Regions from separate parts of the Variovorax sp. HJSM1_2 genome, predicted to be linked through region 1. Evidence: riboswitches for the same ligand, from Rfam matches in the RefSeq annotation. Region 1 holds a riboswitch; each other region holds the start of a gene.
What was found. Region 1 has a riboswitch for thiamine pyrophosphate ahead of thiC (phosphomethylpyrimidine synthase ThiC). Riboswitches for the same ligand answer to the same signal wherever they lie in the genome.

Region 2: it holds a riboswitch for thiamine pyrophosphate, as region 1 does, so the genes downstream of both, ACFQ95_RS04195 (TonB-dependent siderophore receptor) here and thiC (phosphomethylpyrimidine synthase ThiC) in region 1, are expected to answer to the same signal.
Region 3: it holds a riboswitch for thiamine pyrophosphate, as region 1 does, so the genes downstream of both, ACFQ95_RS04225 (purine-cytosine permease family protein) here and thiC (phosphomethylpyrimidine synthase ThiC) in region 1, are expected to answer to the same signal.

Annotation. Positions count from the first base shown of each region.
Region 1 covers NZ_JBMOXA010000006.1:117,664-131,215, reverse strand. Annotated here, with positions in the region: gene aat (leucyl/phenylalanyl-tRNA--protein transferase) at 1-347, opposite strand, end outside; gene dinG (ATP-dependent DNA helicase DinG) at 640-2,832, shown strand; gene ACFQ95_RS08720 (LysE family translocator) at 2,867-3,499, opposite strand; gene ACFQ95_RS08715 (flavodoxin domain-containing protein) at 3,548-4,057, opposite strand; tRNA gene ACFQ95_RS08710 (tRNA-Pro) at 4,260-4,336, shown strand; gene ACFQ95_RS08705 (error-prone DNA polymerase) at 4,439-7,615, opposite strand; gene ACFQ95_RS08700 (Y-family DNA polymerase) at 7,672-8,958, opposite strand; gene imuA (translesion DNA synthesis-associated protein ImuA) at 9,002-9,841, opposite strand; TPP riboswitch at 9,947-10,046, shown strand; gene thiC (phosphomethylpyrimidine synthase ThiC) at 10,138-12,033, shown strand; gene ACFQ95_RS08685 (hypothetical protein) at 12,123-13,445, opposite strand.
Region 2 covers NZ_JBMOXA010000003.1:6,465-11,234, reverse strand. Annotated here, with positions in the region: gene ACFQ95_RS04215 (FAD-dependent oxidoreductase) at 1-407, shown strand, start outside; gene thiS (sulfur carrier protein ThiS) at 404-601, shown strand; gene ACFQ95_RS04205 (thiazole synthase) at 604-1,431, shown strand; gene ACFQ95_RS04200 (thiamine phosphate synthase) at 1,439-2,347, shown strand; TPP riboswitch at 2,417-2,520, shown strand; gene ACFQ95_RS04195 (TonB-dependent siderophore receptor) at 2,608-4,770, shown strand, end outside.
Region 3 covers NZ_JBMOXA010000003.1:12,269-25,820, reverse strand. Annotated here, with positions in the region: gene ACFQ95_RS04285 (sulfite exporter TauE/SafE family protein) at 1-493, shown strand, start outside; gene ACFQ95_RS04280 (nitrite/sulfite reductase) at 578-2,368, shown strand; gene ACFQ95_RS04275 (DUF934 domain-containing protein) at 2,393-2,815, shown strand; gene ACFQ95_RS04270 (phosphoadenosine phosphosulfate reductase family protein) at 2,840-3,463, shown strand; gene cysD (sulfate adenylyltransferase subunit CysD) at 3,498-4,451, shown strand; gene ACFQ95_RS04260 (sulfate adenylyltransferase subunit 1) at 4,451-5,743, shown strand; gene fdxA (ferredoxin FdxA) at 5,845-6,174, shown strand; gene ACFQ95_RS04250 (NAD(P)/FAD-dependent oxidoreductase) at 6,246-7,325, shown strand; gene ACFQ95_RS04245 (hypothetical protein) at 7,330-7,959, opposite strand; gene ACFQ95_RS04240 (DUF2239 family protein) at 8,513-9,190, shown strand; gene ACFQ95_RS04235 (MATE family efflux transporter) at 9,187-10,581, shown strand; gene ACFQ95_RS04230 (hypothetical protein) at 10,586-11,086, opposite strand; TPP riboswitch at 11,258-11,360, shown strand; gene ACFQ95_RS04225 (purine-cytosine permease family protein) at 11,453-12,751, shown strand; gene thiD (bifunctional hydroxymethylpyrimidine kinase/phosphomethylpyrimidine kinase) at 12,770-13,552, opposite strand, start outside.

The DNA.
Region 1 (13,552 bases):
CTGCTGGCGCAGGCGCTGATGACGCTGCTAAACGCGCTGTTGAAGCGCACTTCGCAGTGTGCATCAGCGACAAAATTCTGCAGGGTCTTGCGCAGCGAGCGGTGCAGTCTGAAGGCCTCGGTTTGCAGCACCATGCGCGGGTCGGGGCTCCACCACAAGATGGGCTGGCCGGCGCTGTACCAAGGGAAAACACCTTGCAGATAGGCGTGGCGCAAGGTGGCCACGTCCAGCGCGCCACCGGCGGCCAGCAAGCCGGGTGCCGGGGCATCTGTGCCCCAGGCCTCTTTCACCGGCGGAAACGCTTCGCCAGGGGCTAGCCAGGGGAGGGGCGGTTGGGCGGATGTCATGGTGCAATGGGCCTTGGCTGCAAAGCATAGCGAGCTTGCGCGTTGGTGGTAAAGGCTGGTTTCTGGGCTGTCGGCAATTTGCTACAAAGTTGGAAGCTACTCACGCATGCACGGAATACGTAAGAGACCATTTTGGCCTGAATTTTTGGCGCTGCCAGCAAAGCCTTGGCGAGTCCGGTAAACTGTGCGGATATACAGCACTGCATTCAGCCCGCTTGGCAAAGTGTGGACGGCCCAGTGTGCAGCAACTGGCCGAGTCTTTTCCCCATCGTTTTCTCTCCATCGTTTCTCCATGTCGTCCTCCCTTATCGCCGCTGCCGCGCTCAAAGCCTTTGACGACGTGGTGCGCGCTGCCGGCGATTTTCGTGACCGCCCGGGTCAGCGCCTCATGGCCGAAAAAGTCGCCCAGACCTTTTGCGAAGCCACACTCGGCAAACTCGAGTCGGAAAACGACGAGCCCGAGCGCGCCATCGCCGTGGTGCAGGCCGGCACCGGTGTGGGCAAGTCGCTGGCGTATTGCGTGCCGGCCATCAGTGTGGCGCTGGCACGCAAGACGCGGGTATTGATTTCCACCGCCACGGTGGCGCTGCAGGAGCAACTGGTCAACAAGGACCTGCCCGCGCTGGCCGCGCTGATGCCCGAGCCGTTTCGCTTCGGCTTGGCCAAGGGGCGTGGGCGCTACGTGTGCAAGCTCAAGCTTTCGCGTCTGGCCGGTGGTGGTGCTGAGGCCGATACCGCCGAAGACGACCTGTTTGCCGACGAACTGGCCCTCGCTGGTGGGGCGTCCTTGTCGACCTACGATCAGGAGGCGCGTACGCTGTTCTACGGCCACATCAACCGCGAACTCTCTGCAGGCACCTGGGATGGCGACCGCGACAGCCTGGCCACCCCGCCCGATGGCGACTGGTGGCAGCCCGTGGCGGCCGTGGCCAGCTCATGCACCGGCAAACATTGCCCGGTGTTCAGCTCGTGCACTTATTACGAGAAACGCAAGGAGCTGGTGGGCGCCAATGTCATCGTCGCCAACCACGACCTGCTGTTGTCCACCCTGGGCTCGCGCACCCTGCCCGAGCTGGACAACTGCCTGCTGATCCTCGACGAAGCGCACCACCTGCCGGCCGTGGCGCTAGACAAGTTCTCCGCCGCCATGGACCTGCATTGGCTGGACTGGATCGACACCCTGGCGAATCGCGCGCGGCGTGTTGGCAGTTTGATGATGGTGTCCGACGCCGGCGACCTGGGGCGCATGAGCAGCCAGCTCAAGCAGTCGCTGCAAGAATTGTCTTCACTGGTGCAGCAGCGTTATGGCGCGGTGTTGCTGGAGCCGAACCGCGGTGGCAATGCACATGGCCCGGCGCGTGTGCGTTTGCCACAAGGCGTGTTGCCGCCCGAGCTGGTGGAGCCGTTGCGCACCATAGGGGTATTGGCCGAAGGCTTTCTGGCGGTGTTGAACGAAATCGCCAAGGCGCTGCGCGCCGAGATGCGCGACAACCCGAACGAGGCGCGGCGCTTGTCGGTGCTTTACGCGCAGCTGGGCGTGCTCACGCCGCGCCTGGAAGGGGTACACGCCGCGACCGAAATGCTGCTGCGCGAAACCGCCGCACCGGCCGCGCCCGTGGCCAAGTGGTTCACGCTGGAAGGTGAACCGGGCGCGGCCCACCTACGCATCCGCGCCTATGCCAGCCCCATCTTGCCGGGCTCGGCCTTGTGCCACAAACTATGGCCCAATGTGCGCGCCGCCGTGCTCACCTCGGCGACCTTGCAGAGCTGCGGCCAATTTGACTTTTACCTGCGTGAAACCGGCCTGGCCGACGACCCGGCGGCGACCACGCTGGAAGTGCCCAGCCCGTTCGACTACGCCAGGCAAGGCCAGTTCATCACCGTGGAGACGCGGGCCGATCCGCGCCAGGCCAGCGAGTTCACCACCGAGATGGTGCAACTGCTGCTGCGCGACGTGGCGCTGGTGGAGCACGGTGCCTTGGCCTTGTTCACCTCGCGCGACCAGATGCGCCAGGCCGTGCAGGCGCTGCCGCCGGTGTTGCGCGAAGTGGTGCTGGTGCAGGGCGATCTGCCGCGCACCGTGCTGCTGCAGCGCCACCGCGAGCGTGTGGGCAGTGGTTTGCCCTCGGTGATCTTTGGCATGCAGTCGTTTGGCGAAGGGCTGGACTTGCCCGGCGAACTGTGTGAGACGGTGTTTATCGCCAAGCTGCCGTTTGCCTCGCCCGACGACCCTGTGGGTGAATCGCGTTCCGAGTGGCTGCGCTCCGTCGGGCGTGATCCGTTCTCCGAGCTGGTGGTGCCCGCTACCGCCGTGCGTCTTGCGCAATGGGCCGGACGCGCCATCCGCACCGAAACCGACCGCTCGTTTGTGTATTGCTACGACCGGCGTTTGGCAGGCTCGTCTTTCGGCCAGCGTTTGATGCAGGGCTTGCCGCCGTTCCAGCGGTTGCGCAAAGACGTGATGGGGCGGCTGACTGCCGCTTAATAGTCTCGACGCAGTATTGTGTCTTTGCAGGCTGTTAAGCGTGGCGGCGCATCGTCAAGACGACGCCACCCATCAGCGCAAAGATGCCGCCACATGCGCGGTTCACCCAGCGTATGCGTGTTTCGGAGGCGAGCCACGGCGCAATGCTGGCCGCGCCAAACGCACACAGGGTGAGCACCGTGAGTTCCATGGCGGCAAAGGTGCCGCCCAGAATGGCGAACTGCGGCGCCAAGGCTGAGCCCGCGTGCATGAATTGCGGGAAGAAGGCAGCGGCGAACAACAAGCCCTTGGGGTTGCTGGCGCCGACCAGAAAACCTTGCAGGTAACTGGCGCTGCGGCTCATGCGCGGGCCCACCGACGGTGTGTTCCTGCCCATGGCCAGGGCCGGGCTGTTCCAGGTCTTGATGCCGAGATAGATCAAATAGGCCGCGCCCATCACCTTCAGAATGGTGAAGGCGGTTTCAGAGGCCGCCAGCAAAGCGCCCAGGCCCAGGGCCGAGAGCAGCATCGCGCCCAGGGCCGCGGTCACACTGCCCAGACCGGCACACAGCGCGCGGTCCCAGCCGTGCTGTATGGCACGGGTGATGCACATCAGCATCGTTGGGCCGGGAGAGAGCACCAGCACGGCGACAGCGGTGATGTAAAGCAGGTAGGTGGTGATGGTCATGTGGGCCGTGGCTCAGGTCGACGTGAGTGGAAATGGCATGCTGGTGCATCAGGCCGCGCTGGTGGCCTGGTTAGCGGCCTGGTTCACCGGGTGCGCCGCCAGTGCCGCAGGCAGCCATTCGCGGCACCAGGCCACGCCGGCTTCTTCGGCCACCACGTCGCTGCAGGCATCGTGGATGAAGAGCTCGCCCACACGGTGTGCGCCCACGTCTTGCAGCGCGGCGTCGAACTTGCGGCCGCCGCCGGCAAAGGTGTCGCCATAACTCTCATCGCCCAAGGCGATGACGCCGTAAAAGACGTGGCCCAGGTAGCGCGGGTCGGCGCTGAAGGCGTTGAGCAGGGCCTGGGCGTTGTCGGGCACGTCGCCGCTGCCATAGGTGGAGCTGCAGATCAGGTACAGCGTATGTTGTGCGCGGTCTTCATCGAACACGCTGAGATCCACGTTGTCCATCAAGGTGACGTCAATCGATTCGACCAGATCGGCGCAGTCCATCTGGATGGCTTGCGCCACGGATTCGGCGTTGCCGGACATGGTGCCGACGAGAATTTGGAGATTCATGAGAGAGAAAAGCAAAGCTGCATCGAGTGCGGCGCCCATTGGATAGGACGCCAACGCGGCGCGAGCAAAAGAAGACAAGCCGCAAATTGTCCTTTGCTTTGGCTTTTTCGGTTGGCGTCGCGCAGGGTGACACCAATTCTTTTTCACTTTTTTTAGTGCGGATGGTTAAAGTCGAAAAATCGATGTAGAATCTGAGGCTTGTCGGGGCGTAGCGCAGCCTGGTAGCGCATCTGCTTTGGGAGCAGAGGGTCGTGAGTTCGAATCCCACCGCCCCGACCATTATTTAAAAGCCTGGATACTGAAAAGTGTCCGGGCTTTTTCTTTTGCTGCACTGTTTTGTTGTGCTGTGACGTGTTGCAAGAGAAATGGATGTGGCCTGGCTCAATGAAAGTCCCGGCTCGCCACGGCAAGTTGTCCCAGCCGGTGGGTGATGTCCAGCAGCCGCTCGGCCACCAAGTGGCGCACATTGCTCTCAACCTGCCAGCGGCCTTCCACCACCAGCACCTGCGCATTCAGCAAGACCGCGCGTTGTGCGTCGCGCAGTTTCGGCCAAACGATCACATTCACGTTGCCGCTTTCGTCTTCCAGCGTGACGAACACGGTGCCCTTGGCCGTGCCCGGTTGTTGGCGCACGGTGACCAGCCCGCCCGCACGCACGCGGCAGCCATCGCGCATGGCCTTGAGTTCTGCAGCGCTGCGGATGCGGTAGCGGCTGAGCCAGGGCCGCAGCAGGGCGACCGGGTGGCGGCGCAAGCTCAGGCCCAGCGCCGCGTAGTCGTGGCCTATCTCTTCACCTTCGGCGGCTTGGGGCAGGTCGAGAAAGTCTTCTTCTACCGGTGCCTCGCGCAGCAGCGGTGGTGTGGCGTGCAGGGCGCTGGCGTCCCAGGCTTGCTGGCGGCGGTGGCCGCTGAGCGAGTGCAGGGCATCGGCGCGGGCCAGGTGGTTCATGTCCTGGCTGTCGAGCGCGGCGCGGCGCGCCAGGTCTTCGGTGCTGGTGAACAAGGCTTCAGTGCGGGCGCGCACCACGCGCTCGGCACTGGCCGCGGACAAACCAGAGACCAGGCGCAGGCCCAGGCGCACGGCCGGCGGCGGGCGTTTGCTGGACGGGGTTTGATCAGCCGCCGGGCTTTGCGGCTCCAGTATGTGTTGCCATTGGCTGTGCAGCACATCCACCGCGCGCGTGAGTACACCATGGCGCTGTGCGTCCTGCACCAGTTGCGACACGGTATAAAAACCCATGGGCAGGGCATTGAGCAGGGCGGTGAGAAAAAACGCCGGATGGTGGCATTTGAACCACGAGCTTTTATAGGCCAGCAGCGCAAAACTCGCGGCATGGCTTTCCGGAAAACCATAGTTGCCGAAGCCCAGCACCATCTTGAAAATCGATTCGGCAAACTCTGGGCTGTAGCCGTTGGCCGTCATGCCGCTGACGATGCGCGCATGGTATTTGTCGACGCCGCCATGGCGTTTCCATGCCGCCATGGCGCGGCGCAGGTCGTCGGCCTCGCCGCCGCTGAAGCCGGCTGCAATCATGGCGATCTGCATCACCTGTTCCTGAAAAATCGGCACGCCCAGCGTGCGCGCAAGCGCCGGGCGCAAGGCATCGTTTTCATAGACCTCGGGCTCCAGCCCTTGGCGGCGGCGCAGAAAGGGATGGACCATGCCGCCCTGGATAGGGCCGGGGCGCACGATGGCCACCTGGATCACCAGGTCGTAGAACGCTCTGGGCCGCAGCCTTGGCAACATGCTTTGCTGCGCGCGCGATTCGATCTGGAACACCCCCACGGTTTCGGCCTCGCAAATCATGTCGTAGGTGGCTTGGTCGCCATCGGGGATGTCTTGCAGGCAGAAGTCGCTGCCTTCCCACTCGCGTTTGAGTTGCATCGTGCCCTGCAGCGCGGTGAGCATGCCCAGCGCCAGCACGTCGATCTTCAACAGGCCCACGGCGTCGATGTCGTCCTTGTCCCACTCGATGATGGTGCGCCCGTCCATGCTGGCGCTGACCACCGGCACGGTGTGTGTGATGGGCACGCCGGCCAGCACAAAACCACCGCTGTGCTGTGACAGCTGGCGTGGAAAGCCTTTGAGCTCTTGGCTCAGCTTGACCCACTGCTGCACGCGCGGGTTGGCGGGGTCGAGGTCGACCTCGCGCAGGCGTTCATTCATACCCTCGGCGCCAGCGTCTGGATCCAGCCATTTCTGGTTCTTGGCGAGGCGGTCGATTTGTTCGGGCGTCATGCCCAGAGCCTTGCCCACGTCGCGCAGTGCGCTGCGTGTGCGGTAGGTGCTGACGGCGGCCACCAGCGCCGCGCGGTGGCGGCCAAATTTGCTGTAGATATATTGGATGACTTCCTCGCGCCGGTTGTGCTCGAAGTCGACATCAATGTCGGGCGGCTCGTTGCGCTCGCGGCTGATGAAGCGCTCGAACAGTGTGGTGATCAGGTCTGGGTTGACCTCGGTGATGCCCAGGCAGTAACACACGGCCGAGTTGGCGGCCGAGCCGCGCCCCTGGCACAAGATGTCTTGGCGGCGCGCAAACTGCACGATGTCGTAGACGGTCAGGAAGTACTTCTCGTAATGCAGGTCGCTGATCAGCTCCAGCTCTTTCTCCAGCATGCTTTGCACCTTGGCCGGCAAACCTTGCGGGTAACGCCGGCCCGCACCTTCATAGGTGCTGCGGCGCAGGTAGCTGGTGGGGGTTTCACCATCCGGCACCACCTCGCTGGGGTATTCGTAGCGGAGTTCGTCCAGGTTAAAGGTGCACTGGCGCGCCACGTTCAAGGTCTCGGCCAGGCAATCGGGCGGGTACAGCCCGGCCAGGCGCGGGCGGGGGCGCAGGTGGGCTTCGGCGTTGGCCTCCAGGCCGTAGCCGCAGTCGGCCAGCGGCTGGCCCAGGCCCACGGCGGTGATCACATCGTGCAGGGCTTTGCGCGCGCGTTTGTGCATCAGCACACCGCCGGCCGCCACCAGGGGCACACCGCTGTGCTGGCTGGCCGTGCGCAGGTGGTGCAGCCACAGGGCGTCGTCCATGCGCTGATGCAACTCCACGGCCAACCAGGCGCTGCCGCCGGGGAATTGCTGGCGCAGCCACAGCGCGTGGCTGGTGATAGCCTCCAGCGTGGCGCTGTGCTGCAGGTCGCGCCGCGGCAGCAGCAGGGCTTGGCAGTCGGGCAGGGCCAGCGGCCAGTGGTCTTTTTGCAGCCGATAGGCGCCGCGCGGCAGGCCGGCGCGGGCCTGGGTGATCAACTGGCACAACTGGCCATAACCTGTGCGGTTGCGTGCCAGCAGTACCAAGCTAAACCATGGGCTGTCAGCGGCCGGGCCGTCATGCACCTTGAATTCGGCGCCGATGAGAATGGGGAAGCTGCGTTTCTTCGCCTCGACATGTGCGCGCACCACACCGGCCAGGGAGCATTCGTCGGTGATGGCCAGCGCGGTGTAGCCCAGTTCCTGCGCACGTGCCACCAGTTCAGCGGGACTGGAGGCGCCACGCTGAAAGCTGAAGTTGCTCAGGCAGTGCAGCTCGGCATAGGCTGGCGGGATTTCATCTTCATGCATGAAATCGCCTCTTTGGGCATGCTGCATAAGCGGTGATAGCTATGAAAAACATAGATTTATCCATAGATGCCGTGCAGAAACCAACCGGTTTGAGGCTCGCGGTAAATCCATACCAAACCGGCGTGTTCACTCAGCGCCAGGTAGTAGTCGCGGCGTGTGGGGGCGCTGTCCCACCAGTTGGCCTCGATGCGCTCGGGCCCGGCCAGGCGCGTGAGCTGGCCCTGGTACAGCGGACGATCACCGTGCATGGCCAAAGCCAGGGGTTGGCGCAGCAGCCAGGGCGGTTGCTGGGCCAGTGCAGCGGGAAAGGGCGGTGTGCTGGTTTGGCGCGGCTTGGGTTTTGCCCAGGTGGCCGGTTGCCACGACTGGTGCTGCGGCGTGCGGTGGTCGGCATGGGCTTGCGGGCGCAGCACCTTGCTGGGGCCTAGGCGCGCGGATAAACGTTCGACCAACTGCTGCAACGAGTCGCCGCTGGCCTGGTCTTGCGGCAGCAGGCTGGGCGTGTGGTCGGGCTGGGCTTGCACGTCGAGCGCTTCCAGCGTGATGGCCACCACGGGGGCGGCGAGTGTGGTGCGCGCCAGGTGCTCGGCCAGCAGGCGCGCCAGGTGGGTGGTGTCGCGCGTGGCCTCGGCCGTGCGCACGCTGAGGGTGCCGCTGGCGGCTTCGCTACGGCGCTGTAGGTCGTGTTCCCAACGCAGCACCAGCCCGGTGGTGCCGCACTGGCGCGCCAGCAGCCAGGCCTTGAGTTGCAGCAGCAGGCGGTGGACACCAAACATCAGGCCAGAGGCGACTTCAATCCGGCCCAGGAATTCGAGCCGCTGCGTGAATTGTTCCGGCAGTTGCACCCAGGCGTAGCTCTCAGCCGCCAAGCCGTAGGCCTGGTCTATGGCGCGCAGCAGGTCGGCGCCAAAACGGCGCGACACACCGCCGCGGGGCAGGGCGCGCAGCGGGCCGAGGGTGTGGCAACCGAGTTGCTGCAGGGTGATGTCGTGGGGGCGCGCAGCGGCCAAATGGGTGGCGGGCAGTGCGTCGAGTGTGGCTTGCAGTTGTTGGCTGTTGCAGCCTACGAGCTGGAGCCCATCTTGTGGCGCCAGGGTTTGCAGCAGGGCGAGCGCGGCCAAGGCCGTGGGGGCCACGGCCATGCAGGGCACACCTTGTTGTTGTGCCTGCTCTTGGATGCGCCCGAGCAGCGCGCGCCGGCCACCAAACAAACGCTCGCTGCCCGAGGCCTCCAGCAGCACGCTGGCTTCAAGCACACACACCCGCGGGCTGAACTGCAGCGCCCACCAGCTCAGTGCCTGCAATTGCTCCTGCTGCAGTGCGGCTGGGCTGGCGGCTTGCACGCCACCCGCTGCCGCCTCTGGTGGTGCTAGGGGCGCTGCCGGCTCAGGCGTGTTTGTGCCATCGCTCGGGGCTGAGGGGCAGGACGCTGGCGGGGACAGGGCGATCCACAACATGGACGGGCGGTGGTGACGAGGTGACGGGGTTGGTGACGGGGGTGATGACTGGGATAGGTTTCGGGTTCTGCCAACTCTGCTGTCGTCGCTTGCCCAGCACGGCCAACACCGGAGGCATGGCGGTGTGGATTAGCAGCGGCTGTTCACGCACCGGGCCACGGCGCTTGAGGATTTGCACCTCCAGCGCGGGCAGGCTTTCAAGCGCGCCTGCTGGTGCGGCCTGCGTGGCCTGGCGTAGGCCTATGCGCAGGGGCGCGGGCGAGGTGGCGTGTTGTGTATCCAGAGGGCGAAACACAAACAGCAGCGGCGGGCGCGGCTGGTGCGCGGCCTGGCTGGCGAGTTGCAGGCGGCGCAGTTGCTCGGCACGGGCCTGCGGCAGCCACACCAGCAACGCGGCCAGGTCGCGGCAACGCAGGGCCTGCTCGGCGGCCCACAGGCGCTCCTGGTGCACGTCGGTATCGACCATCAGCAGATCCGCCAAACCCAGGCCCGCAGCGCTGAGGGCCGGCATGTGTGGCCAGTGCGGGCTGCCCACCAGCACCACCATGCCGCGTGCCGCCGTGGCGCGCAGCACCGGACGCAGCAAGCGCCATTCGTGCAGGCCGGGCTGGGCCTGCAGCACTTCGCTGATCTGCCCTGCGGGCCAGCCGCCACCGGGTAATTCGGCGTCCAGTACGGCGTGCCCCGTGGGCTGCACGATGCTGGGTGCAACACCCAGTTCGCTGGCGCGCCAGAGGTGGTCGAGGGTGGGCAGGGCGGCGCGGGGCATGTGATGCTCTTGAAAATACTGTTTATATACACAGTATATAGGGATGTGTGTGATCCAGGAAGAAAAGAATTCGGACCAGGGCGGCGTGCTGCAGCGCGTATACTCGCGCTCGCTCCGGGGTGCACCATGTGCTGAGACGATGCAAATCGAACCCGATGAACTTGAACCGGTTAGTACCGGCGGAAGAAGAGCGCAATGTCAGAAAAAGTCCGTGTGTGGAGCAATCCGTGCACGCACACATTTGACGGCGGCACTGACCGGAGCTTTTTGTACCCACGTACTTTGAAAGGCTCCAGATGAATGCTCCCGATAGACTTGCTCTCGCCGACTTTGCCGAACGCCTGGCACTGACCCGCGCACCGTTTCCCGCCTCCGCCAAGACATACGCCTCGGGTGTGCTGCATCCGCAATTGCGCGTGCCCATGCGCGAGATCGCGCTCAGCAATGGCGAGCGTGTGTCGGTTTATGACACCTCTGGCCCCTACACCGATGCGAGTGCACAAATCGACGTGCGCCACGGCCTGGCGGCCTTGCGCGCACCCTGGATAGAGGCGCGTGGCGATTCCGAGGCCTACACCGGCCGCGCCCCGCAAGCGCTGGACGACGGCACACGCGACGAACAGCACACCCGCCTGCTGGAACTGCGCCGTGAAGCCGCAGGCCTGCAGCGCACACCGCGCCGCGCCAAGTCTGGCCAAAACGTGACCCAAATGCATTACGCGCGGCGCGGCATCATCACGCCCGAGATGGAATACGTGGCCATACGCGAGAACGGCCGGCGTGAATGGATGGCCGAATACCTGAGCGACGCCGAGCGCGAACAACGCCTGCGCGGCAACCCCATGGGCGCGCAGATTCCGGCGCTCATCACGCCCGAATTCGTGCGTGACGAAGTGGCCCGTGGCCGCGCCATCATTCCGGCCAACATCAACCACCCTGAAGTGGAACCCATGGCCATTGGCCGCAACTTCCTGGTGAAGATCAACGCCAACATCGGCAACTCGGCGGTCACGTCTAGCATTGACGAAGAGGTGGAAAAACTGGTGTGGGCGATACGCTGGGGCGCCGACAACGTGATGGACCTGTCCACCGGCCGCAACATCCACACCACACGCGACTGGATCGTGCGCAACAGTCCTGTGCCTATCGGCACCGTGCCGATTTACCAGGCGCTGGAGAAGGTCGGTGGCGTGGCCGAAGACCTGACCTGGGAGATCTTCCGCGACACACTCATCGAGCAGGCCGAGCAGGGCGTGGACTACTTCACCATCCATGCCGGCGTGCGTCTGGCCTACATCCACCTCACGGCGGGCCGGCGTACCGGCATCGTTTCGCGCGGCGGATCCATCATGGCCAAGTGGTGTATCACGCACCACAAAGAGAGCTTCATCTACACCCACTTCGAAGACATCTGCGACATCATGAAGCAGTACGACGTGAGCTTCTCGCTGGGCGACGGCCTGCGTCCCGGCTCGGGCGCCGACGCCAACGATGAAGCCCAGTTCGCCGAACTGCGCACCTTGGGCGAGTTGACCCAGGTGGCCTGGAAACACGACGTGCAGACCATGATTGAAGGCCCGGGCCATGTGCCCATGCACATGGTGCAGGCCAACATGACCGAGCAGTTGAAGCACTGCCACGAGGCGCCGTTCTATACCCTGGGCCCGCTGACCATAGACATCGCCCCCGGCTACGACCATATTGCCAGCGCCATAGGCGCGGCCATGATTGGCTGGTTTGGCACGGCCATGCTGTGTTACGTCACGCCCAAGGAACACCTAGGCCTGCCGGATCGCGACGACGTCAAGGCCGGCATCATTGCCTACAAGATTGCCGCACACGCGGCCGACGTGGCCAAGGGCCACCCGGGCTCGCGTGCGCGCGACGACGCGCTGAGCAAGGCCCGCTTCGAATTCCGCTGGAGCGACCAGTTCAACCTGAGCTTGGACCCCGACACCGCGCGCGACTTCCACGACGAAACCTTGCCCAAGGATTCGAGCAAAGAGGCGCACTTCTGCTCCATGTGTGGCCCCAAGTTCTGCTCGATGAAGATCACCCAGGACGTGCGCGACTACGCCGCGCAAAAGGGTGTGAGCGAAGACGCCGCGCTGGCCCAGGGCTTGGCCGATAAATCGGCCGAGTTCCGCAAGGCCGGTGGCGAGTTCTATATCCCGATACAGCCGGTGGCCTAGGGGAGAACTATCAAAACAGTAGCTGCCATCGCTTTGCTTTTAAGCGCTGGCAGCCTGTTTTTCTTAAGAGTCCTGGCCGCTTTTTCGCTTTATTCGCGGTAAGCGACGCTGTCCGGGTAGTCCAGCCCGCTGTCGTTGGTGATGGGCGCCGAGAAGCTGCGCAAGCTTGTGTTCAGTTTGCCCTGTACCTCGGCGGCGCTGTTGCCAATCTGGTGGTACACGCTCCAGCCGTGGCAGCCATCCGGTGGGTTGCCGCCTTCTATACAAATGGTGTATTTGCCGCGCAGGTAGTCGAAGAACTTGGGCCGCATCTGTTTCAGCAGCAGGTCGCTCACCTGGTAGGGCACGGCGTCTGTATGGCCGCTGGGCTGCTGCAGGGGTGACACCCGGGGAACATCAAAGGTCCACTGCACGGGTGTGATCTGCTCCACCAGGGTGATGTTGTTCTTGTCGCTGCGGCTGTGTTTGAGCGCGGCGTAGTGCACCACGTACATGGTGCCGTAGAGTTTGATGCGGCTGTCTTGGCCGGCCGTGTTGGCGGGCGTGGTGTTTGGCATCGTGTTGGTGTTCGATGCGAGCTGCGTTGGTGCTGCGGTACGCGCATCGGCCTGCAAGCGCTGGGCCGTGGCCTGGGCGGTTTGTGCGGCTTGGCTTGCCTGGGCACGTTGGGCTGCTGCTGCATCCAGTTCGCGCTGAAGCTGCGCCTGCCGCGCATTGTTTTGCGCCAGCAATGGGGTGGATGGGGTAGATGGTGTGGCCTGCGCTGCGGTCGACGGCACTTGTGCCTGGGTGCGCGTCTGTGGCTGTGTTTGTGTGGCTGAGCCCTGTGGCTGAGGCCGCTGCAGGTTTGCCCGCTGCGCTTCGAGCCGCGCACGCTCCTCGGCAAAACGCTGCTGATTCCGTGCCACGTCGGCTTGGCTTGCATAAAGCTGCTGCTGAATGCGCCTGGCGTTCGCCGCCTCGGCCAGGCGCGCGGCCGCCTGGTTCTGGTAAGCCTGGCCAAGCAAGGTGCCAAACAAGGCCATGCCCTGCGCCGTGCTCATGCCCGAGTCTTCTTCGGCCTGGGCCGCAGCCTGACGCGCCGCACGTTCTTCGGCAAGCTTCAGGCGGCGCTCCTCTTCCTCCAGCTCGCGTTGGCGTTTGGCCAGCGCCACGCGCTCGGCTTCCAGCGCTTCTTTCTCGGCCACCAAGCGGCTCTCGGCCTTGGCCAAGCTAGCCTTCGTCGCCGAACCCGTGGCCAGCTTGCGCGCGGCTGCCAACTGCGCCTCGGTGCAGGCGAAGTCTCTGGCCTGGGTGCACCTATTCGCCCGGTCTATGGCCTGGTCGAAGTCCAGCTTGTCCATCTGGTCGAGCTGCTCCGTCATGCGCAGCAGCTCGTCCGTGGTGGCGGCTTGCGCGGCAAAGCAGGTCATCAAAACGGCGCTGATGAGGGCGCGTCGAATAAGTGAACGAATGGTCGTGAGTTCAGGAAAACAGCTTAAAAAAAAGCAGCACTTAACCATGTATTCGAAAAGCGAGA
Region 2 (4,770 bases), on a different contig from region 1:
TGAGCCGCCCCACACGCCTGGTGCACCCGCGCTACCCGCTGTACATCGCCCCCAAACCCGAAGGTGTGTTTGTGATTGGTGCCACCGAGATTGAAAGCGACGACCTCTCGCCCGCCAGCGTGCGCTCCACACTCGAACTGCTGAGCGCCGCCTACGCCGTGCACAGCGGTTTTGCCGAAGCACGCATTCTGGAGATCGCCACCCAATGCCGCCCGGCCCTGCCGGACAACCTGCCCGCGCTACGAGAGCTTGGCCCCCAGACGCTGCAGATCAACGGCCTGTACCGCCACGGTTTCATGATCGCACCCGCCATGCTGGACGCGGCGCTGGAACTGGTGTCGACCGGCCACAGCACACTCGCCGAAAGCTTTGGGCTCAACCCCATGGCACTGCCCGCCACACCATGAACGTCCTGATCAACCAACAACCCCACCAGTTGCCCGATGGCGCCACGCTGGCCCAAGCCGCCGAGGCCATAGGCGCGCGCCCGCCGTTTGCCACAGCCGTCAACCTGCAGTTTGTGCCCGGCGCCAAACTCGCGCAGACGCTGCTGCAAGACGGCGACAAGATTGAAATCATCCACCCGGTGACCGGAGGCTGAACATGTCCACACCAACCAAACCCGACACCCTTTCGCTCTACGGCGAAACCTTCACCAGCCGCCTGCTGCTGGGCACGGCGCGCTACCCGTCACCGGCCGTGATGGAAGCCGCCATTCGCCGCGCCAAGCCCGCCATGGTGACGGCCTCGCTGCGCCGGCAAAACCTCAAGCCCGGCCACCATGAAGGCACGGGCGCCGCTGACACTGGCAACGGTTTCTGGGCCTTGCTGCGCCAGTTGGGCGTGCCGGTGCTGCCCAACACCGCCGGTTGCCACAGCCCGCAAGAGGCCATCACCACGGCCCACATGGCGCGCGAAGTGTTTGCCACCGACTGGATCAAGCTCGAACTGATTGGCGACGACTACACCCTGCAACCTGACACCTTGAACCTGGTGCAAACCGCCGGCACGCTGATCAAAGACGGCTTCAAGGTGCTGCCCTACTGCACCGAAGATCTGGTGTTGTGCCAACGCCTGGTCGACGTGGGCTGCCAGGCCGTCATGCCCTGGGCCGCGCCCATAGGCACAGGCAAAGGCCCGGTCAACCCCTATGCGCTGCAGGTGCTGCGCGAGCGGCTCAGCGTGCCCTTGATTGTGGACGCCGGCCTGGGCCGTCCCTCACATGCCTGCCAGGTGATGGAGTGGGGTTTCGACGCCGTGCTACTCAACACCGCCGTGGCCTTGTCGCAAGACCCGGTGCGTATGGCCGGCGCGTTTGCCGATGCGGTGGACGCAGGCCGCGCCGCCTACCAGAGCGGCGCCATGGCCGAACAACACGCCGCCCAGCCCAGCACCCCCGTGCTCGGCACACCCTTCTGGCATCAATCCTGAGCGCCCCATGCCCACCATAGAAACACAGGCGCAAGCCATCTTCGACGCGCACCGCGCCACCTTCCTGCCCACGGCAGAAGCGCTGGACAGCGCTCCAGAATTCAGCCGCGCCGACGTCAATTACCAAGCCGCCAAACTCGGCTGCCTGCGCCTTGGCTTCATACCAATCGATGCCGAATGCCTGGCGCTGGCCTGGCAGGCGCAGAGTGTGCGCACGGGGCAGTTTGATGCCACGGCCTGGCCCGATACGCGCGCCGATTTTGGCCTGGCGCCACGCCCGCGCGCCAATACCTTCGCGCCCTGCCCCGATCGCCTGGGCCTGTACGCCGTGTTGCCCGATGCCGCCTGGGTAGGCCGCATGGCGCGCGCCGGCGTGCCCACGGTGCAGTTGCGCTTCAAGTCGGATGACCAGGCCGCCATCGTGCGCGAGGTGCATGCGGCCGTTGCCGCCGTGCAGGACACCGGCAGCCTGCTGTTCATCAACGACCACTGGCGCGCCGCCATCAACGCCGGAGCCTATGGCGTGCACCTGGGCCAGGAAGATCTGGATGCGCTGCAACCGGCCGAGCTGGAGACGATTCGCGCCTCCGGCATTCGCCTGGGCGTCAGCACCCATGGTTACGCCGAGATGCTGCGCGCCGATGCCGTGAGCCCGAGCTATATCGCCATGGGCGCGGTGTTCCCCACCACGCTGAAAAAGATGGCCACCGCGCCACAAGGCCTGGGCCGTCTTTACGCTTATGCCCGCTTGCTGCGCGGCATGCCGCTGGTGGCCATTGGCGGCATAGACGCGGCGCAGATGCCTGCCGTGGCGGCCAGCGGCGTGGGCTCGGTGGCCGTGGTGCGCGCCTTGGTGCAGGCGCCGAATCCGGAATTGGCTGTGGCTGAACTCAAGCAGATCCTGGCTGGCGGTTGACCGCTGATGGATAGCCGGTAAACGAATGCAAAGGCCGCGTAAAATCGGCCGCAACTTCGCTCCAGGGCGAAGCACCGCTAGGGGTGTTGGACCGGCCAGGGCCGGACGACTGAGAAAGTCCCTTCGAACCTGATTGAGGTAATCCTCGCGCAGGGAAGCATGCAAGAAGTCTCGCCGCGCGCACATCGCCAAACAGCTGTGCGCCCTCTCACACGGCAGATCCAGACCCTTGAGGCTCCCGCGAAGCTGCTGTTTTCACCATGGCACATCGCAAACATAGTTGCACATCATCTTTCAAGCCAAACTGGCCCCTCAAGCGCTCCAGCATTGCGGCAGCCGCTTCTGTATTCGTAGCATTCACGGCGCACGCCCAGACCCCTGAGAACGCCACGCTCAGCACCATCACCGTCAACGAGCAAACCGCTGCCCCCATGGCCGACGTCACCGGCTTTGGCGACGTGCCGCTGCGTGAAGTGCCGCTGTCCGTCACCGTGGTCGACCACACCGCGTTGCAGAACGTGGGCGCACGCCGCCTCGCCGACCTGACGCAGTTCGACGCCTCGGTGGCCGATGCCTACAACTCGCCCGGCTACTGGGACTTCCTGAGCGTGCGCGGCTTCACGCTCGACAACCGCTTCAACTACCGCCGTGAGGGCTTGTCCATCAGCGCCGAAACCTCCATCCCGCTGGAGAACAAGGAGCGCATCGAAATCCTGAAGGGCACCAGCGGCATACAGGCCAGCACCAGCGCACCCGGCGGCCTGGTGAACTACGTGGTCAAACGCCCGACCGAACACAACCTGCGTGAAATCAATGTCGAATGGACCGGCCGCGGCAGCCTGCTCACCGCCATCGACCTGGGCGGCCGCTTCGGCGCCGAACGCCAGTTTGGCTACCGCCTCAACGTGGCCGCTGAAAAGCTGCGCCCCGAAACCTACCACGTCGACGGCAGCCGCAACCTCTTCGCCCTGGCCGCAGACTGGCGCCTGACACGCGACACGGTGCTCGAAGTGGAGCTGGAAAACAGCCACAAGTCACAACCCAGCGTGGCCGGCACCAGCGTCATCGGCAACCAGTTGCCGCCGCAGCCCAACCCGCGCCTGAACCTGAACAACCAGCCGTGGTCACAACCCTCGGTGTTCGACGCGTTCACCGGCAGCGTGCGCCTGCAGCAAGCCATCAACACCGACTGGCGCTGGTCGGCACAAGTGGGCCAGCAAAAACTGAAGACCGACGACCGCCTGGCCTACCCCTTTGGCTGCAGCGCCGAGGGCGTGTACGACCGCTTCTGCAGCGATGGCACCTTCGACATGTACGACTTCCGCAGCGAAAACGAGCGCCGCACCCAGACCGGCGCCAACCTGCGCCTGCAAGGCAATGTGGCGACGGGCAGCGTGAAGCACGATCTGGGCATAGGCCTGACCAGCAGCCGCGTGCGCAACCGCTTTGAGGAGTACGCCTACAACTGGGTTGGCATCGGCAGCATAGACGGCCAAACCATGTTGCCCGCAGACCCGTCACTGTTTGTAGGCAACACCAACCGCGACGAACGCAGCCTGGAGTTTGCGTTGCAGGACGCCATCCACTGGACGCCCGAGTTCACCACCTGGGTCGGCCTGCGCCACACGCGCCTGCAACGCGACAGCGCACTCACCGATGGCAGCAACCCCACCAGCTACAGCGACAGCCTGAACACACCGTGGCTGGCGGCCAGCTACAAGCTGCCAAACGCGGCCGTGGTTTATGCCAGTTACGGCGAAGGTCTGGAATCGAGTGTGATGCCGAACAATCCCGCCATTGGATTCAGCAACGCAGGTCAAGCTTTGCCAGCAGCCAAGTCCAAGCAGTTTGAGGTGGGCGTCAAGGGCGGCAGCGAGAACCTGGGTTGGCAACTGGCCGCTTTCCAGATCAAGCGCCCGATCTCGAACGTTGACGCTTGCACACGTCTCTTCATCGTGGATTGCCTTGTTGGTTATGACGGTGATGCCGTGCACCGCGGCCTCGAAGCCAGCAGCCAATGGCGCAACGGCCCCTGGGCCATAGACGGCAGCGCCACACTGCTGCACGCGCGCCGCGAAGGCAGCACGCTAGAGCCGCAGAACAACGGCAAGCGCCCCACCAACGTGCCCGACTGGGCCCTGCGCGCCCGTGTGGCCTATAACCTGAGCACAGTGCCCGGCATGCAGATCGAAGGCCTGCTGTCGCACGAAGGCCAACGCGCGGTGACGGCCGACGAGTCCATCATGCTCGGCGCCTGGACCCGCGTCGACGCCACGCTGCGCTACAACACCAAGCTGGGCGCCAGCAACACCACCTGGACGCTGGGCGTGGACAACCTGTTCGACAAGAACTACTTCCAGGAGTCGCCGACCCAGTTCGGCCACATTTATCTTTTTTCTGGGGCTCCACGAACTTTTCGCATC
Region 3 (13,552 bases), on a different contig from region 1:
GGTGCAGCGTGTGATGACAAGCACGCTGGGCGCGGCCCTGCTGCTCACGGCAGTCGCCACCCTCTACAAAGCCATTCGCGGCAAGACCGCTGGCACACCCGCGGCTACGGCGATTGCCAGCCACCATCCAACGCTGCGCAGCAAGGTGCTGCCGGTGGTGTTTGGCGCGGTGATTGGCGCCCTGGTCACCCTCACCTCGGTGGGTGCAGGCGCCATTGGCGTCCTGGTGCTGATGCTGCTGTACCCGGCACTGTCGCTGCCGCGTATTGTGGCTGTGGACATTGCCCACGCCGTGCCGCTGACCCTGGTCGCGGGCCTGGGCCATGCCTCGATTGGCTCGGTTGAATGGGCGCTGCTGGCCAAGTTGCTGGCGGGCTCCTTGCCCGGCATTTGGCTAGGTTCACAACTCATGCGCAAGACGCCTGAGCGCCTGATCCGCTCCCTTTTATCGCTGCTGTTGGCCTATGCCGGCGCAAAGTTGATTGCTTTGTAGAACAATCGCGGGTTTGCCGCAAAACCAGCCGACTTGACCCGGTTCCGCGCAACCCCTCCACCTTCGATGACGTTGACCTAAAAGATGTACCAATACACCCCATTCGACAAGCAGTTCGTTCAGTTGCGCGCCGCCCAGTTCCGCGACCAATTGGAACGCTGGCAAGCCGGCACACTGGCCGAAGACGAGTTTCGCCCGCTGCGCCTGCAAAACGGCTGGTACGTGCAACGCTTCGCGCCCATGCTGCGCATCGCCGTGCCTTATGGTGAGATCAACAGCGCCCAGGTGCGTGTGCTCGGCACCATTGCACGCGACTACGACCGCAAGGACGAAAACGACCTCAGCAAGGCCAACCCCGGCCTGAGCGACCTCACCAGCCTGCCCAGCGCCGTGGCCCACTTCACCACACGCCAGAACGTGCAGTTCAACTGGATTCCACTGGCCAAGAGCGCCGATGTGATGGACCTGCTGGCCAGCGTGCACCTGCACGGCATCCAGACCAGCGGCAACTGCATACGCAACACCACCAGTGACGAACGCGCCGGTGTGGCCGTGGACGAAATCGCCGACCCACGCCCGATCGCCGAAATCATCCGCCAGTGGAGCACGCTGCACCCCGAGTTCGCCTTCCTGCCACGCAAGTTCAAGATTGCCATCACCGGCGCCACCGACGACCGCGCGGCCACGGCCTGGCACGACGTGGGCCTGCACGTGTTGAAGAACGAAGCCGGCGAAGTCGGCTTGCGCGTGATGGTGGGCGGCGGCATGGGCCGCACCCCCGTGGTGGGCACGGTGATACGCGAATTCCTGCCATGGAACCAGTTGCTCAACTACCTGGAAGCCGTGATCCGCGTCTACAACCGCTGGGGCCGCCGCGACAACATCTACAAGGCACGCATCAAGATCCTGGTGAAGGCCGAAGGCCAACGTTATATCGACGAGGTCGAAGCCGAATACCAGGAAATCATTGCGCACGACGGTGGCCCGCACACCATCACACAAACCGAGCTGGACCGCGTCTCCGCCAGCTTTGAAGTGCCGGCCAGCCGCCAAGGCGCACTGCCCGCGTCGACCATTACGGCCCCCGCCAACTTTGACACCAGCACTACGGAATACCAACGCTGGCTCAAGCAAAACGTGTCGGCGCACAAGAACCCGGCGCTGCGCGTGGTCACGCTGTCGTTCAAGCGCCCCGGCTACTCGCCGGGTGACGCCACGGCCGACCAACTGGCCGGTGCCGCCGACCTGATGGACCGTTACAGCGCCGGTGAAGCCCGCGTCACGCACGACCAGAACCTGGTGCTGCCCTGGGTGCGCGAAGACGAGTTGACCGCGCTCTACACCGAGGCCCGCGCCGCCGGCCTGGCCCTGAGCAACATCCGCCTGCTGACCGACATGATCGCCTGCCCCGGCGGCGACTTCTGCGCACTGGCCAACGCCCGTTCCTTGCCCATCGCCGAAGCCATCACCGCGCGTTACCAGGACATGGACGAGCTGCACGACCTGGGCGAAATCGACCTGCACATGAGCGGCTGCATCAACTCCTGCGGCCACCACCACAGTGCACACATCGGCATTCTGGGCGTGGACAAAGACGGCCAGGAGTGGTACCAGGTGACGCTGGCCGGTTCGGACGGCTCGGACCTGTCGGGCCATGCGGCTGCCGGCAAGGTGGTGGGCCCATCGTTCAGCGCCGCCGAAGTGCCTGAAGTGATCGAAGCCCTGCTCGACACCTACCGCGCCAACCGCCAAAACGCCGAAGGCAAAGCAGAAACCTTTATCGACACGCTGCGCCGCGTCGGCCAGGACCCGTTCAAAGCCGCCGCCAACGCCGCCCGTATCAGCACCGGCCGCCCCGCAGCTGTGGCCGCCTAAGCAGAACGACGAAAGATCAACATAATGAAAATCATAGCTGCCACCGCACACACACCGGGCCCAGAAGTTGGATCTGCTGCCCAAAATGGCATCCTCACCGTGGCCAACGACGTAGACCCGCGCAGCCTGGCGCTCGACGGTGTGACGCGTATCGACCTGGTGTTCCCCAAGTTCACCGATGGCCGCGCCTACAGCCAGGCTTTCCTGCTGCGCCGCCGCCTTGAATTCAAGGGCGAGATCCGCGCCACCGGCGACGTGCTGATCGACCAACTGGTGCAGATGCAACGCAGCGGTTTCGACGTGGCCGTGCTGCGCGCAGGTGTGGACGCCAGCGCCGCCCAGCGCCAGTTCGACCGCTTCAAGGCCTTCTACCAAGGTGACGCGGTGCACGTGAAGCCGCTGTTTGTCGAGCCCGAACTGCGCGATCAAGCGGTTACCGCAGCCTGAACGCCGCCTGAGCAAAGTAGACACATGAGCACCCTAGACCTCGCACACATCAACGCCGAACTGGGCCGCAACGCCCAGGGGCTGGTGGACTGGGCCCTTGGCCTGGACCAACCGTCCATAGTCACCACCAACTTCCGCCCGTTCGAGGCGGTGATCCTGCACATGGTCACTAGCGTGCGGCCCGATGTGCCCGTGGTCTGGATGGACAACGGCTACAACACCGAAGCCACCTACCGTTTCGTCGACGAGGTGACCAAGCAACTCAAGCTCAACCTGCAGATCTACCTGCCACGCCGCTCGCGTGCACACCGTGAAGCCGTGGAAGGCCCAACACCCGCACTCGACGACCCACGCCATGCGGCCTTTACCCAGGAAGTGAAGCTGGAGCCATTTGCGCGCGCCCTGCGCGAAACGGCACCCAAGGTGTGGTTCACCGCGCTGCGCGCCACCGACACCGCTGTGCGTGCCCAGATGGATCCGGTGAGCATCAATCCTGATGGCCTGATCAAGGTTGCGCCGCTGCTGCACTGGTCGTCCAAAGAGCTTTACGAGTATTGCGAAGCCCACGGCCTGCCGAACAACTTCGACTATGTGGACCCCACCAAGGGTGAAGACAACCGCGAATGCGGCTTGCACCTTGCCCACTGAGACTCACTCAAGTCCGCTGAAAAGTGCCCCGCCTATGAACGCCCGTGCCCCTTTAGAAAACACAGCCCCCATGACCCAAGCTGCCGCCCACCTCAGCAACGCCCATCTGGACGCGCTGGAAGAAGAAACCATTTTTATCCTGCGCGAAGTGGCCGCCGTGTTCGAACGCCCGACGCTGCTGTTCTCGGGCGGCAAAGACTCGCTGGTGCTGCTGAAGTGCGCCGAAAAAGCCTTTGGCGTGGGCCGCATCCCCTATCCGCTGTTGATGATAGACACCGGCCACAACTTCCATGAAGTGACCGACTTCCGCGATTTCCGCGCCAAGGAACTCGGCGCCGAACTCATTGTGCGCAACGTCGAAGACTCGATGAAGCGCGGCACCGTGCGCCTGGCCCACCCCGGCGAGTCGCGCAATGTGCACCAGTCGGTCACGCTGCTCGAAGCGATTGAAGAATTCCGCTTCGACGCACTCATAGGCGGTGCGCGCCGCGACGAAGAAAAGGCGCGCGCCAAGGAACGCATCTTTTCGCACCGCGACAGCTTCGGCCAATGGCAGCCCAAGGCCCAGCGCCCCGAGTTGTGGACGCTGTTCAACACCCGCCTGCAGCCCGGTGAACACTTCCGCGTGTTCCCCATCAGCAACTGGACCGAGCTCGACGTGTGGCAATACATCGAACGCGAAAACATCGCCCTGCCCTCGCTTTATTACACACACCAACGCGAAGTGGTGGAACGCAAGGGCCTGCTGGTGCCGGTCACCGAACTCACGCCACTCAAGGCCGGTGAAACCGCCGAGATGCGCCAGGTGCGCTTCCGCACCGTGGGCGACATCACCTGCACCTGCCCGGTGGAAAGCGATGCCGCCACCGCCGCCGACATCGTGATCGAAACCTTGGCCGCCGACGTCAGTGAACGCGGCGCCACACGTATGGACGACAAGACTTCTGAGGCATCCATGGAAAAACGTAAGAAAGACGGGTACTTCTGATGACCGCAACCACAACCCAAGCCCTGTCGGCCCTGAAATTCATCACCTGCGGCTCCGTCGACGACGGCAAAAGCACCTTGATCGGCCGCCTGCTGGTCGACACCAAGGCCGTGTTGCAAGACCACCTGGCCGGTGTGCAACGCCAGGGTGAAACCGACCTCGCGCTGCTGACCGATGGCTTGTCGGCCGAGCGCGAACAAGGCATCACCATCGACGTGGCCTACCGCTACTTCAACACCGAAGACCGCAAGTTCATCATCGGCGATGCGCCCGGCCACGAGCAATACACACGCAACATGGTCACGGCCGCGAGCAGCGCCGACGCCGCCGTGGTGCTGATCGACGCCACCAAGCTCGACTGGAAAAACGCCGCGCTGGAACTGCTGCCACAAACCCGCCGCCACTCGCTGCTGTGCCACCTGCTGCGTGTGCCCAGCATCGTGTTCGCCATCAACAAACTCGACGCCGTGGCCGACTCGGCGCTGGCCTTTGCCCACATCAGCGCCGCCCTGAACCAGTTTGCCGCGGCGGCCGAAATCCCCGTCAAAGCCATAGTGCCGATCTCGGCACTAAAGGGCTGGAACGTGGTCGAAGCCGGTCACAGCGACACGCCCGACTGGTGTGGCTACACCGGCCCCACGCTGCTGCAAATCCTGGAACAGTTGCCCAGCACGCCTGCCGAAACGGACCAGGCCTTCGCCTTCCCGGTGCAGTGGGTGGAGAAGTTCCACTCCAGCAGCGACACCAGCCAAGGGCGCCGCGTGTTCTGGGGCCGTGTGGCCACGGGCAGCGTGCAAGTGGGCCAGGAAATCCGCATCCTGCCAAGCGGCCAAACCGCCATCGTGGCACAGGTGCTGGACCATACACGCACACCCAAGAGCGTGCTCGCGGGCAGTAGCGCCGGCATCACACTTGACCGCGAAGTCGATGTGTCGCGTGGTGACTGGCTGTTGGCCCCGGGCCAGTTTGAAGCCAGCCGCGAGATCTCGGCCACCGTCGCCTGGATGGACGACGAACCGCTGGTCGCCGGCCGCGTCTATTGGGCGCTGCATGGCCACCGCTGGGTCAAGGCCAAGGTCAAGCGCATCGTGCACAAGCTGGACATCAACACCCTGGCCGAGGAAGACGCCAGCGAGTTGGCGCCCAACGCCATTGGCCACATTGAACTGGCCTTGCAAGAGGCCATTGCCACGCGGCCGTTTGTGTTGTCACGCGCACTCGGTTCACTGGTTTTGGTCGACACCGCGTCGCACAAAACCTCCGGCGCGGTGCTGGTTCGCGGAAACCCTTAAAATGCCGGGTTGCGCAAAAAGCGTAAGGGCCCGCACCGCTGCGGGTGCCCAGCCAAAACGCCAGACGCTCGCCCCACAAGACCAACTTACGCTGTAAACACATGACTCACGTCGTCTCTGAAAACTGCATCCAGTGCAAATACACCGACTGTGTCGATGTTTGCCCCGTGGACTGCTTCCGCGAAGGCCCCAACATGCTGGTGATCGATCCAGATGAGTGCATCGACTGCGCCGTCTGCATCCCGGAATGCCCGGCCAACGCCATCTTTGCTGAAGAAGACTTGCCGCCAGAGCAACTCGCCTTCATCAAGATCAACGCCGACCTGGCGCGCGCCGATGGCTGGAAGAGCATCACCAAACGCAAACCCGCCCTGCCCGACGCCGACGAGTGGAAAGACAAGCCGAACAAGATCGAGAACTTGATTCGCTAATTCCCTTTGGGCATCAAGCTCAACGAATACGGGGCCGCGCAAATTGCCGGCCCCGTTTTACATTTCAGGTCGTGACTTCATCTAAATCTCTTCCATTGATAGAAGCCGATGCCGTGGTCATCGGCGCCGGCCCGGTCGGCCTGTTCCAGGTGTTCCAGCTCGGCTTGCTGGAAATCAGCGCCCACGTTATCGACTCGCTGCCCTATGTCGGCGGCCAATGTATTGAGCTCTACCCCGACAAACCGATCTACGACATTCCGGCCGTGGTGGCCTGCACCGGCCGTGAACTGGTGGCGCAGCTGGAGAAACAAGCCGCGCCGTTCCAGCCGACCTACCACCTGGGCCAATCGGTGCGCGAACTCAAGCGCGAGGCCGATGGTCGCTTCGCGCTGGAGACCACGCGTGGCCAGCGCTTCCTGGCCAAGGCGGTGTTGATCGCGGCAGGTGTGGGCGCATTTGAGCCACGCAAGCTCAAGGTCGATGGCATCGAGACATTGGAAGGCCGCCACCTGCACTACCACGCAGCGCCTGCCGCAGCACTGGTAGGCCAAGACGTATGGGTGATGGGCGGCGACGAAAGCGCAGTCCAGGCCGTGCTCGACCTGGCGGCCCTGGACTATGGTCAGCGTCCACACAGCATCACCCTGCTGCACCGTCGCGAAGTGCTGCAAGCGCCGACCATGATGGTGGCCGAGTTGCTGGCCTTGCGTGAAGCCGGCCAACTGAACTTCAAGGTGGGGCAGATCACCGGCTTTGCGCAAAACGCCGACCAAAGCCTGAGCGGGCTGAACATCATCGATGTGGACGGCGCCACAAGCCTGCACCCCGCGCAACAGCTGATCGTCTACCTGGGCTTGTCACCCAAGCTGGGTCCGGTGGCGGACTGGGGCCTGGCCATGGAACGCAAGCAATTGCAGGTGGACACCGAAGCCTTTGCCACCAGCGCGCCCGGCATCTTTGCCGTGGGCGACATCAACACCTACCCCGGTAAAAAGAAGCTCATCGTTTGTGGCTTCCACGAATGTGTGCTGGCGGCCTTTGGCACGGCGGCGATGGTCTTCCCCGAGCGCAAAACGCTGCTGCAATACACCACCACCTCGCCGCGCCTGCACCAATTGCTGGGCGTCGCCACGCCATCCAAGGCAGAGTAAACGCTCAGAAATTCGAGCGGTAGTAAAGCATGGGCCCGCCGCGCTTGGCGCGCAGCACCACCTTGCCGCCGCCATTCATCTGCATGCCAATGGCGCCAAACTCTGGGGCCAGGCCGCCGTATTTGGCGCTGGGGAACTGCACTTCCACACGCGCGGCATACAAAGCGCCATCACTGGTTTGTGTCAAGGTATAAGCGTCTGGCGAGTTGTTCGTGACCCGGCGCCAGGCGCCCAGGTCGAGCCGCCGCTGGTCCGCCAGGCTGCTGCGCCAGCGCAAACCCAGCTCCACGTTCGAGCCATTGGCAGACGCATCCCGCACCTCGGCCGGACCGTTCAGGGCAGCCGAGCCGGTTCCCGTTTGCACCACCCCCAAAGCCACCCCGGCACCACCACGCTCATGGGCCCAATGGCTGAACTCCAGGCGCGACGCAGGCATGTCGGTATTGCCATTGAGACTGCCATTCAGCGCGCGTGCCGCAGTGCCTGGCACCGCCCTGTCCCATGTGGGTAAAACCGTGGAACTGATTTCGGTGTAACCCCGGCGTCGCGCGCGTGGGGCATCGGCATCAGAGGCCTCCACCCGGTCCACCGAAATGCCGGAGATATAGGGCAGGCTGTTGGCTACGGCAAACATCTCGGCTCGGGCAACAGTTTCATCCGCCCACACGTTGCACGCGCTGAACACAAAACTGCCAGCACCGAGCAGCCAGGCCCAATGGGCTGAGCGAGCCCCGGGCCTCAAGCCCCTCAAGCCACTCAAGCCCCTCAAGTCCCTCACCCCGCCTGCGCCCCGAACACCCCAGCTCGCATTGCCGGCATCTGCTTTGTGCATGGTGGCCCCTTGTACTGCGGCCGTTCATGGCCGTTTGCATACACAAAACGGCGCCATCAACGGCTCCCCAATAACAAAGTGTCCGCTTAGGGCCCCCTGGCCACATATCGGACACAACGGATTGCGTTGTCAGCTCAGTCTGATGCGACTCTACGCTTACTTTTGAGCCAATTCAATCCATTCATCAGTGCGAAATGCGAGCGAATAAACGCTCTTTTGCTGCTGGCAGCAGCAGGTCGGTGCCAGTATTTACGCTAGCTTTTTAATAATTTCACCCGGGTGTAATTGCAAAATAATTTAAACCGGGTAAAAATACGGAAACCTCAAGACTACAGCCCCAAACCACATGCCCGATATTCCCTCGCCCCTTTTGTTCACGGCCTTCGCCGACAGCCGCTGCATTGCACAGGGCGAACTGGCGCATGTGGCCACCCTGGTCAAAGCGGCCAGCGAGACCTCTACTGACGCCACCCTTTTGCTTTTCCACGACGCCGATGGCACGCAGGTGGAACTGGACCTGCGCGGCACATTGGCCGAGGTGCTGCAAAGACTGCCCGCCCATCCCTGCATGGTCGCCGCCGCTCCCTTGATGCGTCAGGCTCCGGTCGCGCCAGCTGACACCAAGCCCACTGAAGCAGCCGAGGCGCCACGCCGCCCGGGCCGGCCACGCTTGGGCGTGGTGCCACGCGAAGTCACACTGCTGCCTCGCCACTGGGATTGGCTCAATGCCCAGCCCGGCGGCGCCTCCGTTGTCCTGCGTAAATTGGTCGAGGAAGCGCGTCGCCAAAGCCGTGACGCCGACGCCGCCAGGCAGGCCATTGAAGCCAGTTACCGTTTCATGCAAGCCATGGCCGGGAATGCGCCAAACTTCGAGCAAGCCAGCCGTGCCTTGTTTGCCGCCGACACGGCCGCCCTGCTGCAGCACTGTGCGGGCTGGCCTGCCGATGTGCGCAGCTACATGTTGCGTTTGGCCGCCCCTGCGCTCAGCCCCGAGATCAACACCGTCACCCCCCCCAGCAAAGCCGCAACATGACCCAGCCTCAGCAGCCTTCCGTCAGCAGCACCGAGACCGGCACACCCGCCAAGCCGCCGCGCATGTGGCGCACCTTCGTGACCTTCCTCATCCCTATGATGATCAGCAACATCCTGCAGGCGTTGTCGGGCACGTTCAACAACATCTACCTCGGGCAGATGCTGGGTGTGCAGGCCTTGGCGGCGGTGTCGGCCTTTTTCCCGGTGGTGTTTTTCTTCATTGCCTTTTCCATAGGCCTGGGCGCCGGGGCCTCGGTGCTGATAGGCCAGGCCTGGGGCGCCAAGGAGTTGCTGCGTGTCAAGGCGATTGCCGGCACCACACTCGCCGTGGGGCTGATCGCCGGCGCCGTGGTGGCGGTGTTTGGCGGCAGCTTCACGCAGTTGTTCATGGCCGGCCTGGGCACGCCGGTGGACATTCTGCCCAGCACCATTGCCTATGCACGTGTGATGTTCTGGGCCATGCCGGGTCTGTTCCTGTTCCTGCTCAGCACCTCGATGCTACGGGGCGTCGGTGACTCGGTCACACCGCTGTGGACACTTTGCATCTCCACCGCCGTAGGCCTGCTGGTGACGCCAGCGTTGATCCGCGGCTGGTGGGGCCTGCCGCAAATGGGCGTGGTCAGTGGCGCATGGGGTGCGGTGATTTCTTACGTGGTGGCCATGGGCTGGCTGGCGGTTTATCTGCTGTGGCGCAAACATCCCTTGGCACCCGACGCGGCGTTTCTGCGCAGCATGCGCATACAGCCGGCGCTGCTGGCCAAGGTGCTGCGCATAGGCCTGCCCACAGGTTTGCAAATGGTGGTGATTGCGCTCTCCGAGGTGGCGGTGCTGTTCCTGGTGAACCGTTTTGGCTCGGACGCCACCGCCGCCTATGGCGCGGTCAACCAGGTCGTGGCGTATGTGCAGTTTCCGGCCTTGTCGATTGCCATCACCGCATCCATCCTGGGCGCACAAGCGATTGGTGCGGGGCGCGGCGACAGCCTGGGCAAGATCGCGCGCACCGGCATACACCTCAACCTGGCACTCACCGGCACCCTGGTACTGCTGGCCTATCTGTTCTCGCGCCACATCCTGGCGCTGTTCATCACCGCGCCACCGGTGATAGAACTGGCGCAGACGCTGCTGCACATCATGCTGTGGAGCACCATCATTTTTGGCATGCAAGCCGTGTTGTCCGGGCTGATGCGCGCCAGCGGCAGCGTGCTGGTGCCCACCGGCATTTCAATCTTCTGCATCCTGGGCATAGAGGTGCCGACGGCCTGGCTGCTGAGCCAGCACATGGGCCTCAACGGCATCTGGATCGCCTACCCCATCACCTTCATTTGTATGCTGTCACTGCAAACCGCCTATTACCGACTGGTATGGAAGAAGAAGCCGCTGCGCAGGTTATGAGGCGCTAGAACTCTTTCACGAGAGAAAAGGTCAAGGCTGCAGCACCCAGCACATTCATCTGTGTGTTCCACCCGCCATCAAAACGCCAGCCCACCGCCGGCACGATGGCGGGCGAAAAGCCGTGGTAGTTCAACGGCACTTTGTCTTCGTAAGGCTCCTTGTAGCCATACAAGATGCCGGCCGACCACTTGAGGTAGACACGCGGCAGGCTGTCAAAAACCTTGTAATAGCTGCGGCCCACGTAAACATAGCCGCTATCTTGTCCAAACGAGTTGCTGAAGTACGCCCCACCCACAAACCAGCGCTCAGGGGTTTCACGCTCCAGGCCTATCAAGTGCACCGGCCTGTGGTCCGGGTTGTACGAATAGTGATAGGTGTAGGGGCTGATTTCCACGCGCCACAGATTGGGCGTATAGGCAGGCTCCTGCGGCTGGTTTTGAGCCATGACCTGGCCGCCAAAGCCCATCAGGGCCGCCGCGACCAAGCGCTGACGAAAAAGTGTCATTTGCATCGTATAGGGCTCACTGGCGCAACGGCAGAACCGCAGGCCCCAAGTGTTTTGGCTGTCGATCGAATGAGCGCAAATTTTAGCGGGCGCCCCCCTGCTGGAGCCCGGGCGAACCCTTGCGGCCCGCAGGCTAGAATCCGCTCGTGCCGCCCGCTCGACAAGCTGCGGCGCATTTGCTGGGGGTGTTGCCGCAGATCCGTGTGGCGACTGAGAAAGTCCCTTTGAACCTGATTGAGGTAATCCTCGCGCAGGGAAGCTGGTTTGCCACACCAAGTACCGGCCGTGCGCCGTGTCTCTGTTTTCGGTGTTGGCGCCCCATGTTCTCAGCCGTGGTTTGCCTGCCCTGCCGATAGGAGCGCAAACGTGACCGAGCCGACTTCATCTTTTCAAAACCAGGCCTTGAGCCCGCTGCCCAGCGATGCGCGTGTCTTCGGCTGGGGCGACCAGGCCGCGTTGTGGTTCAGCCTGGGCGTTGGATTGCTGGTGATGCAGATCGGCGCCTACCTGGTGCCGGCCGTGGGCACACAAGACGCGGTGCTGGCCATTGTGCTCGGCTCGCTGATTGGCGCCGGTTTGCTGGCCTGGACGGCGCGGGTCGGCTGCCGCACGGGTCTTTCCAGCGCCGGGCTGATGCATGCCACCTACGGCAGCCTGTTTGCACGCCTGCCCGTGGGGCTGAACATCGTGCAGCTCATAGGCTGGACCACGTTTGAGCTGGTGGTGATGCGTGAAGGCACGGCGGCCATAGGCCAGCAAATGTTCGGCCTGCCGCTGGATGGCCCCATGGGCATTCTCGCCACCACACTGCTCTGGGGCGCGGTGCTGACCGCGCTGCTTGCGGGTTCCATGCTCAAGCTGGTGCGCGGTTTTGTCAGCCGCTTTGGTTTGCCGCTGGTGCTGGTGTCGCTGCTGTGGTTGACCTGGCAGTTCGCGCATGCACTCGCGGCCAAGGGTTTTGCTGCGTTCTGGCAGCGCCCCGGTGACGGCAGCATGGGCATGTTGTCGGCGCTAGACCTGGTGATCGCCATGCCGGTTTCGTGGTTGCCGCTGGTGGCCGACTACGCGCGCCACGGCCGTAGCCCGCGCGGCAGCATGGGCGGCACCTGGCTGGGTTATGTGCTGGCCAACATCTGGTGTTATGCGCTGGGCGTGATGGTGGTGTCGGTGGCCGAGCCGGGTGTGTCACTCGTCACCGCCCTGCTGCTGGCCCAAGGTGGTTTGTTGGCGCTGGGGCTGATCTTGATCGACGAGTTGGACAACGCTTACGGCGATGTGTATTCGGCCTCGGTCAGCGCCCACAGCCTGCAGCCGCGCTGGAGCGTGCGCCGCTGGGGCTTGTGGCTGGCGGTGCTGTGCACAGGCCTGGCGCTGGTGCTGCCCATGCACAGCCTGGAGCCGTTTTTGCTGCTGCTGAGTTCGGTGTTTGTGCCGCTGTTTGGCGTGATCCTGGGACGGCTGGGTGCGACGGCCGAAACACCGTCGCTGACGGCCCGCCGCATCGATGTGCTGGCGGCTGGCTTGTGGCTTGCAGGCATTGTGCTGTACCACCTGCTTGCGCAGTGGGCGCCGCAGTTCGGTTCGGCATTGCCCACGCTGGCCGCCACCTTTGTGCTGGCCTGGTTGACACGCAGCAGCCAGGCCAAAGCGCTTTCTGTCGCCTAAAAACCGTTCAGAGTGATGTCACTCCTGCAATGGCCGGGTCTGCATGACCACCGGGCTGAAACCGTGGTTCAGCGGCCCAGCGCCCCGCCCGGTGCGCACCTTGGCCCCCGCGGCAATGGCGTTCAGGATGTATTCACGCGCGCGCCCCACGGCCAATGGCAGCGGCATGCGCTGCGCCAGATAACAGGCGACGGCCGACGACAAGGTGCAGCCCGTGCCATGGCCATTCGGCGTGGCAATGCGCTGCGCGTGCAAGTGTTGGCGTGTGCCGTCGGGCAAGGCCAAGACGTCGACCACTTCGTCACCGGGCAAGTGGCCGCCCTTGAGCAACACCGCCGGCGCACCCAGCGCCAGCAGCGCGGACGCTGCATCGTCCAAGGCATCCACCGTGGCCAGTTCACGCACATCCCGGCCCAGCAGCAGCGCGGCCTCGTCCAGATTCGGCGTGATCAGCGTGGCACGCGGAAACAGTTCGCGCACCAATACCTGCACGGTTTCGCTGGCCATGAGGCGGTCGCCGCTGGTGGCCACCATCACGGGGTCGAGCACCACCTGGCGCAGCTGATAGTGGTCTATGGCCCAGGCCACCACCTCCACCACCTCGGGCGCATGCAGCATGCCGATCTTCACGGCATCGGTGCCAATGTCGTCCAGCACCGCCTGCAACTGCGCCTTCAAAAAAGCCGGCGGCACAGCATGGATGCCACTCACACCCTGGGTGTTTTGCGCAGTGAGTGCGCTGATGGCGGTCATGCCGTAGCAACCCAGGGCCGAGAAGGTTTTCAGGTCGGCCTGTATGCC